Roseobacter denitrificans OCh 114: one gene and its partner. The protein of the gene in region 1 interacts with the protein of each later gene in a pairwise test. Links are inferred from orthologs where the notes say so. Each region holds a gene or a part of one and is shown in the gene's direction. Other genes may lie near its edges. The genes, in order: cheB and RD1_RS14065.

Evidence for each region.
Region 2: the proteins of cheB (region 1) and RD1_RS14065 interact in binary tests that used the Escherichia coli proteins (3 or more experiments, as listed by UniProt). The link is inferred for Roseobacter denitrificans OCh 114 from one-to-one orthologs.

The regions. Positions count from the first base shown.
Region 1 is NC_008209.1:2,147,601-2,150,808, forward strand. What follows is about bases 248-3,129. They hold cheB (chemotaxis-specific protein-glutamate methyltransferase CheB), read left to right. Parts: upstream 248-1,062; coding sequence 1,063-2,196; downstream 2,197-3,129. Other genes in these bases: RD1_RS10345 (acyl-CoA dehydrogenase family protein), read left to right, coding at 248-935; RD1_RS10355 (chemotaxis protein CheD), read left to right, coding at 2,325-2,708. Outside these bases: more of RD1_RS10345, read left to right, coding at 1-247. UniProt on the Escherichia coli protein: Involved in chemotaxis. Part of a chemotaxis signal transduction system that modulates chemotaxis in response to various stimuli.
Region 2 is NC_008209.1:2,927,332-2,930,650, forward strand. Bases 327-3,319 are described here. They hold RD1_RS14065 (chemotaxis protein CheA), read left to right. Parts: upstream 327-697; coding sequence 698-2,941; downstream 2,942-3,319. Other genes in these bases: RD1_RS14060 (response regulator), read left to right, coding at 327-688; RD1_RS14070 (chemotaxis protein CheW), read left to right, coding at 2,938-3,319. Also shown: RD1_RS14055 (STAS domain-containing protein), read left to right, coding at 51-326; more of RD1_RS14060, read left to right, coding at 323-326. UniProt on the Escherichia coli protein: Involved in the transmission of sensory signals from the chemoreceptors to the flagellar motors. CheA is autophosphorylated; it can transfer its phosphate group to either CheB or CheY.

The DNA.
Region 1 (3,208 bases):
TTTTTGAAGCACTGGCAATGGCTTGCCCGTCGGTCGGGTCCTTTCTGTCGATCCACAACATGTGCGGCGGCATGATCGACACCTATGGTTCTGACGCCATGAAAACACACTGGTTGCCCAAGCTGTGTACCATGGAAACCGTATTCTCTTATTGCCTGACCGAACCCGGGTCAGGATCTGATGCCGCTGCCCTGCGCACGCGGGCGCAGCGCAGCAACTCAGGCTATGTGTTGAACGGCACCAAGGCGTTCATTTCGGGTGGCGGATATTCCGATGTCTACCTCACGATGGTGCGCACGGGGGATGCAGGCCCCAAGGGTATTTCCGCCGTACTGATTGAAAACGGGCGCGAAGGTCTGTCTTTTGGCGCCCTCGAAAACAAGATGGGATGGCGCGCGCAACCCACGGCACAGGTGCAGTTTGATGACTGCGCGATCCCGGCGGACAATCTGGTCGGGCAGGAAGGGCAGGGGTTTGCCTACGCGATGGCGGGCCTTGACGGGGGGCGATTGAACATCGCCGCATCCGCCCTTGGTGGCGCGCAGGCGGCGCTGAACGCTGCCCTGTCCTATACCGCGGAGCGCAAGGCATTCGGGCAACGGCTGGATCAGTTTCAGGCGCTGCAATTCAAACTGGCGGATATGGAAGTCAAGTTGCAGACCGCGCGGATATTCCTGCGTCAGGCCGCGTCCAAACTGGATGCTAAAGCTGCGGATGCCACAAAATATTGTGCAATGGCAAAGCTTTACGTGACAGATGTTGCATTTGATGTGGCCAATCAGGCGCTGCAACTGCACGGCGGATACGGCTATCTTGCAGACTACGGGATCGAAAAAATCGTGCGGGATTTGCGCGTGCACCAGATTCTGGAAGGCACAAACGAAGTCATGCGTGTCATTATTTCGCGCCAGATGATCGCTGAACACGGGGCCTGACGGGCGTTTCACCGCTTTTTAGGGACTGCGATGCACGACCATTAAGGCTCAATTTACATCTGTGCGGCATGTTTGGACAAGTGCGTGTCACATCAGGCATGCTTTGGGACCCCAAACGGAAAAGAGCATGGTTTTGCACAGCGATACGAACGAGCATCAATCTCACGTACCGGCCAAGAAGGTCTTGATTGTTGACGATTCGCGTGTGATCCGGATGTGGCTGCGCACAGTATTGGCCTCGGACAGACGCCTAGAAGTTGTCGGGGAGGCAAGCGATGCCGTTGAAGCGCGCGATTACATCCGCGCCAATCCGGCCGACGTCATAACGCTGGACATCGAAATGCCGGGGATGAGCGGTCTGGAGTTTTTGACGCGCCTGATGCGCGCGCGCCCTATGCCGGTTGTCATGCTGTCCAGCCTGACAAGCAAAGGCAGCGATGCGGCTGTTCAGGCGCTTTCACGCGGTGCGATCGACTGTATTTTGAAACCGACAGATGGGTATGACCTTGATCTTTCGCGCGACATTTGTGAGCGGGTCTATCAGGCGGCCTGCACGCGTCCGGCTTCCCTGAAAAGGGGCGAGGCGACAGAAAAACCAGCAGATGCGCCCATGATGCAGCGCGCTTCCGCGCTGGGTCAGCCTTGTCGCAGGGGGTCGCTGATCTTGATTGGCGCATCAACAGGCGGCGTGTCAGCCTTGGAAGCCGTGTTGCCAAAGCTTGACCCTGACGGTGCACCCGTCGTCATCGTTCAGCACATGCCCGGTAACTTTCTTGAAAGCTTTTCCCAAAGGCTGGACAGACAACTGCCGCAGAACGTGAAACTCGCCGAAGAAGGCGTGCCGCTGCGTCGGGGTGATGTGATCCTAGCGCCCGGGATCGGAAAACACACGGAAGTCGTAAGGCGCATGGATGGCTGGCAGTGTCGGTTTGTTGCGAATGATCCCGCCGCCTTGCACTGCCCATCGGTTGATACCCTGTTTTTATCCGCTGTTTCCGAAGCTAAAAAAGTGTCCGTTGCGATCCTGACAGGTCTGGGGAAGGATGGTGCGCAAGGCATGTTGAAATTGGCAGAGGCTGGTGCCACCACATTCGGCCAGGATGAGGAAACATCCGTGGTTTACGGCATGCCGCGCGTCGCTTTCGGTCTGGGCGCTGTCCAGCATCAACTGCCAATCCACAAAATCGGTGAAGCGCTGCGAGAGAGCAAGAACGCATCGGCACGAACAGCGCGCAGAACGACCAAGGTACCTTTGCAATGACAAAAAACCGTCAACATATAACTCAGGGTGAACGTGCGGTTTCCGCTGATCCTGATCGGGCAATCTCCACAATTCTAGGGTCTTGCGTTTCATGCTGTCTGTGGGACCCGGTGGCCAAGGTAGGTGGTATGAACCACATGCTTTTGACCGTCAGCACCAGAAGCTCGGGTGTTTGCAATCTGGCGGGTATCAACGCGATGGAATTGTTGATCAACGATATTCTGAAACTTGGCGGCGAACGGCGTCGCCTGCGTGCAAAGGCCTTTGGCGGTGCGCGTATGGTTGCCGGTCTGAGTGATATCGGCTTGCTGAACAGTCAGTTCACACTGGATTTTCTTCGAAAAGAAGGGATTGACTGTGAAGGACATTCACTCGGCGGAGACTCGGCGCGACACATCATGTTCTGGCCCACATCAGGCCGTGTCATGCAAAAAGTAAGAGCGGACGAAGTGCTACCCAAAGAAGTACCCGTACCGTCCCAGCCAAGTGGAAACGATTTGGAACTGTTTTGATAATGTGCTTTCAACGGTTGGCGCTCTTTGCCTGAACACGGTTGCGCATGTTACCGGTCGCGATAAGACGGAGAGTGCCGAAGGGACGGAATGGTGAAATCACTGCCGCTTGCCAGTATATCCATTTGTGATATCCAAGGGTAAAGACGATAAGATTTGACGCAAGATCAAGTAGGTGTCTGAGATTAGCACCAAATCACTACTGGGCCCGCCGTTTGGCATGTTAGGCAGCTGCCAAACAGAGCTATTCAGATATTACAGTAGCTTAGCGACAGTTTTGATAGCTGAATTTGTGTATCACCGGGATGAGTTGGACCATGGGAGTGGTCAGGTGTACGGGATTTGGCGGAGTAAGTTTCCGCCACTATATTTCTGAGACCAGCTAAACCGGTGCTGGCATTGACGATGTGATGCAGGGCGTGAAGACTGAGATCGAGGCGTGCCAAGCGGATATGTCATAGCAGTCGAGTGTTACCCTGCCAAAATATAGAGGCCTCACG
Region 2 (3,319 bases), 780 kb from region 1 along the record:
TTGGAGACCGGTATGTACATGTCGAAAACCAGCACGATTGCGGGGATAGAATGAGCGAACCAATTGTTTTAGGTCCCAAATTGGATCTGGCCGCAGCATCCGGTCTGACCGCAACCCTACGCGATTGCAAGGACAAGGAGGTCGTCCTCGACCTCACCGAGGTTAAGCACTTTGGGGCTCTATGCATGCAGGCGATGATATCCGCCGCCGTGACTGCGCAATCTGAAGATCGCAAAATTACCATCACCAACGCGTCAGATCGGGTGCTCGATCAGATGCGCGTGATGGGTATGACACCAGAATCCATCACAAGGGGGCGTCCATGACACTCGAAATTCTTGCCGTAGACGACAGTCGCACGATGCGTGACATGATCCGTTTGGCCCTCGTACCCGCGGGCTTCACTGTCCATACCGCTGACGACGGCATCCACGGCATTGAGGTGCTCGAAGGGCTTGAGCCCGATGCGATTATCACCGACATCAACATGCCGCGCATGGACGGTTTCGGTTTCATTGACGCCGTACGCGAACAAGACAAACACCGCGCCACGCCCATCCTCGTGCTGACGACTGAGGCTGCACCTGAGCTGAAGGCGCGCGCGCGCGGTGCTGGTGCCACCGGATGGATCGTGAAGCCGTTTGACCCCAACAAGCTGGTCAAAGCGCTCCAAATGGTTGCCGGGTAAGAGGCTGAAATGACTGATTCAAATGATCCTATGGCGGAAATCCGAGCGTCTTTCTTCATTGAATGCGAAGAACTACTGGAAGCGCTGCAGGATGGTCTCGAAGCTCTCAATGACGGCGCGGGTGATCCTGAAACCATCAACGTTGTGTTCAGAGCGGTTCACTCCATCAAAGGCGGTGCCGGGGCATTTGGTCTGGAAGCGCTTGTCCGATTTGCGCATCGGTTCGAGACGGTGCTTGATGAAATCCGAGCTGGGCGCATGGTCGCGGATGCGAATGCGCTCAAATTGTTTTTTCAATGCTCGGATCATCTCTCTGATCTCGTGCGCATCAGCCGTGACGCCGGCACGCTTCCGGAGGATGAAACCTCCAAGCTCCTTGCACTGTTGGATGAGTTGCTAGGCGAAAACGGCGCGATACCCGAAGAAGAGGAAGTCGAAGAGGAAATTGACTTTCAACCTGCCGCTTTATCGTTTGATCTCGATTTGGGTGATGCCGATGAGGGGGATGCTCTCGACCTGTTGCCGCCGTTGACTTTTGATGAAGACGAAGGCCCAAGAAGCTCCAGATATGAGATTACATTTAAACCGGAGAATGAGCTTTACGAAACAGGAAACGAACCTTTTCAAATCCTGCGCGCACTGGATGAAATGGGTGAGTGTAAAGTTACGTGCAAAACGGATCAGGTACCTGAACTGGCGAGCCTCGCCCCCGAAAATGCATATCTGTCATGGCACATTGAGCTTACAACGGATGTTGAAGAAGCTGAAATCTCGGCAGCATTTGAATTTGTAGAGGGACTTTGTCTCTTGGACATCAAGAGTGTCGACGATGAAGACACGCAGGAAGAACAGAACGGCTCTGAAGACAGCACCGCCGACGCGGACCCGATCAGTGAATTGACCACACCGGCTGCCAAGGTGGAAGAAGTTTCGGAACCCGACCCCATTGCGGAACTCTCCAAACCAGCCCCAGAAGCAACAGAAAAGGTCGTGGCACCACAGAAAGCCGAACAGAAAACACCCACCCCGGCTGCACCGGCGAAATCAGTCGTTCGAGTGGATCTCGACAGAATTGAACGTTTGGTGAACCTTGTTGGCGAATTGGTAATCAATCAGGCGATGCTCTCGCAGAGCCTTGAAAGCTCGGGGTTATCTCCGCACTCAGACGCAATGAACGGGCTGGAAGAGTTTCAGCGACTGACCCGTGACATCCAGGACAGCGTGATGATGATCCGCGCGCAGCCGGTTAAATCCCTCTTTCAACGCATGTCGAGAATCGTTCGAGAGTCATCGGCCGCCGTTGATAAAGACGTCCGCCTTGTCACCAATGGCGAGGGAACCGAAGTCGATAAGACAGTTATCGAGCGTCTGGCCGATCCTCTTACGCATATGATCAGGAATGCAGTTGATCATGGCCTGGAGACAACAGACGCGAGGCTTGCGGCTGGCAAACCAGCCCAAGGCCAGGTTAAACTTACGGCTGCACACAGATCCGGACGGGTGGTGATAGAAGTTGCCGATGATGGGGCTGGCATTAACCGCCCAAAGGTTTTGCAAATTGCTATCGACAAAGGGTTGATCCCCAAAGACGCATCGTTGTCTGAAAGTGAAATTGACAACTTGCTGTTCCTGCCGGGGTTTTCGACGGCGTCAGTTGTGTCAGACCTTTCAGGTCGTGGCGTGGGGATGGACGTTGTACGAACCGCGATTCAAGCTCTGGGCGGCCGCATCACGATTTCGTCGACACCGGGTTCAGGCACTACTTTTTCAATATCTTTGCCACTTACTCTGGCCGTCTTGGACGGAATGGTTGTTCAGGTTGCAGATGAGACCCTTGTCCTCCCCCTGAATGTGGTGATTGAAACGCTAACACTCAGTAATGATGATGTTGAGATGGTCCGCCCCGGCGCAAACGTTGTCAGGGTAAGAAGTGGCTTTGTGCCTCTTTTCGATCTAGGCGAAGAACTGGGATACCGGGGCCCCATTGATGACTACGAAGGGTCAGTCGTCCTTTTGATCGCACATGAAGACGAAAGCCGCGCTGCTCTCATAATCGATAGCATACAGGACCAGAGACAAGTCGTCATCAAGGGTTTGGATGACAGCTTCTATCGCGCCCCTGGGATAGCCGCCGCTACTATTCTCGGAGATGGCCAGATCGCTCTGATTTTGGACACGTCAGACATTATCACAAACGCAATCGGCTCAAACATATCTGGGCATAGTTCTACTGTATCAGGAGCAACATCATGAGTGAAAAAGATACGCCGGAGACTCTGGAACTCCTGACGTTCCAGCTCGCAGACCAAGAATACTCCCTGGATATCATGTCTGTAAGAGAAATTCGCGGTTGGACCAGAACAACACCCTTACCTCATGCTCCCAGCTATATGAAGGGAGTGATAAACCTGCGTGGTACAGTACTACCTGTCATGGATTTAGCGCAACGATTGGGCCTAAGCCCGAGGGAGCACACTGATCGAAACGTCATTATCGTCGTGAACCACGAGGAAAGCATGACCGGACTGCTTGTTGACGCCGTTTCTGACATCATTGCGTTGACGGTTGATGACTTACAGCCTCCCCCGGAAATGCAACCGAGCGCGAGCCAAAATGTGGTCAGCGCGCTCA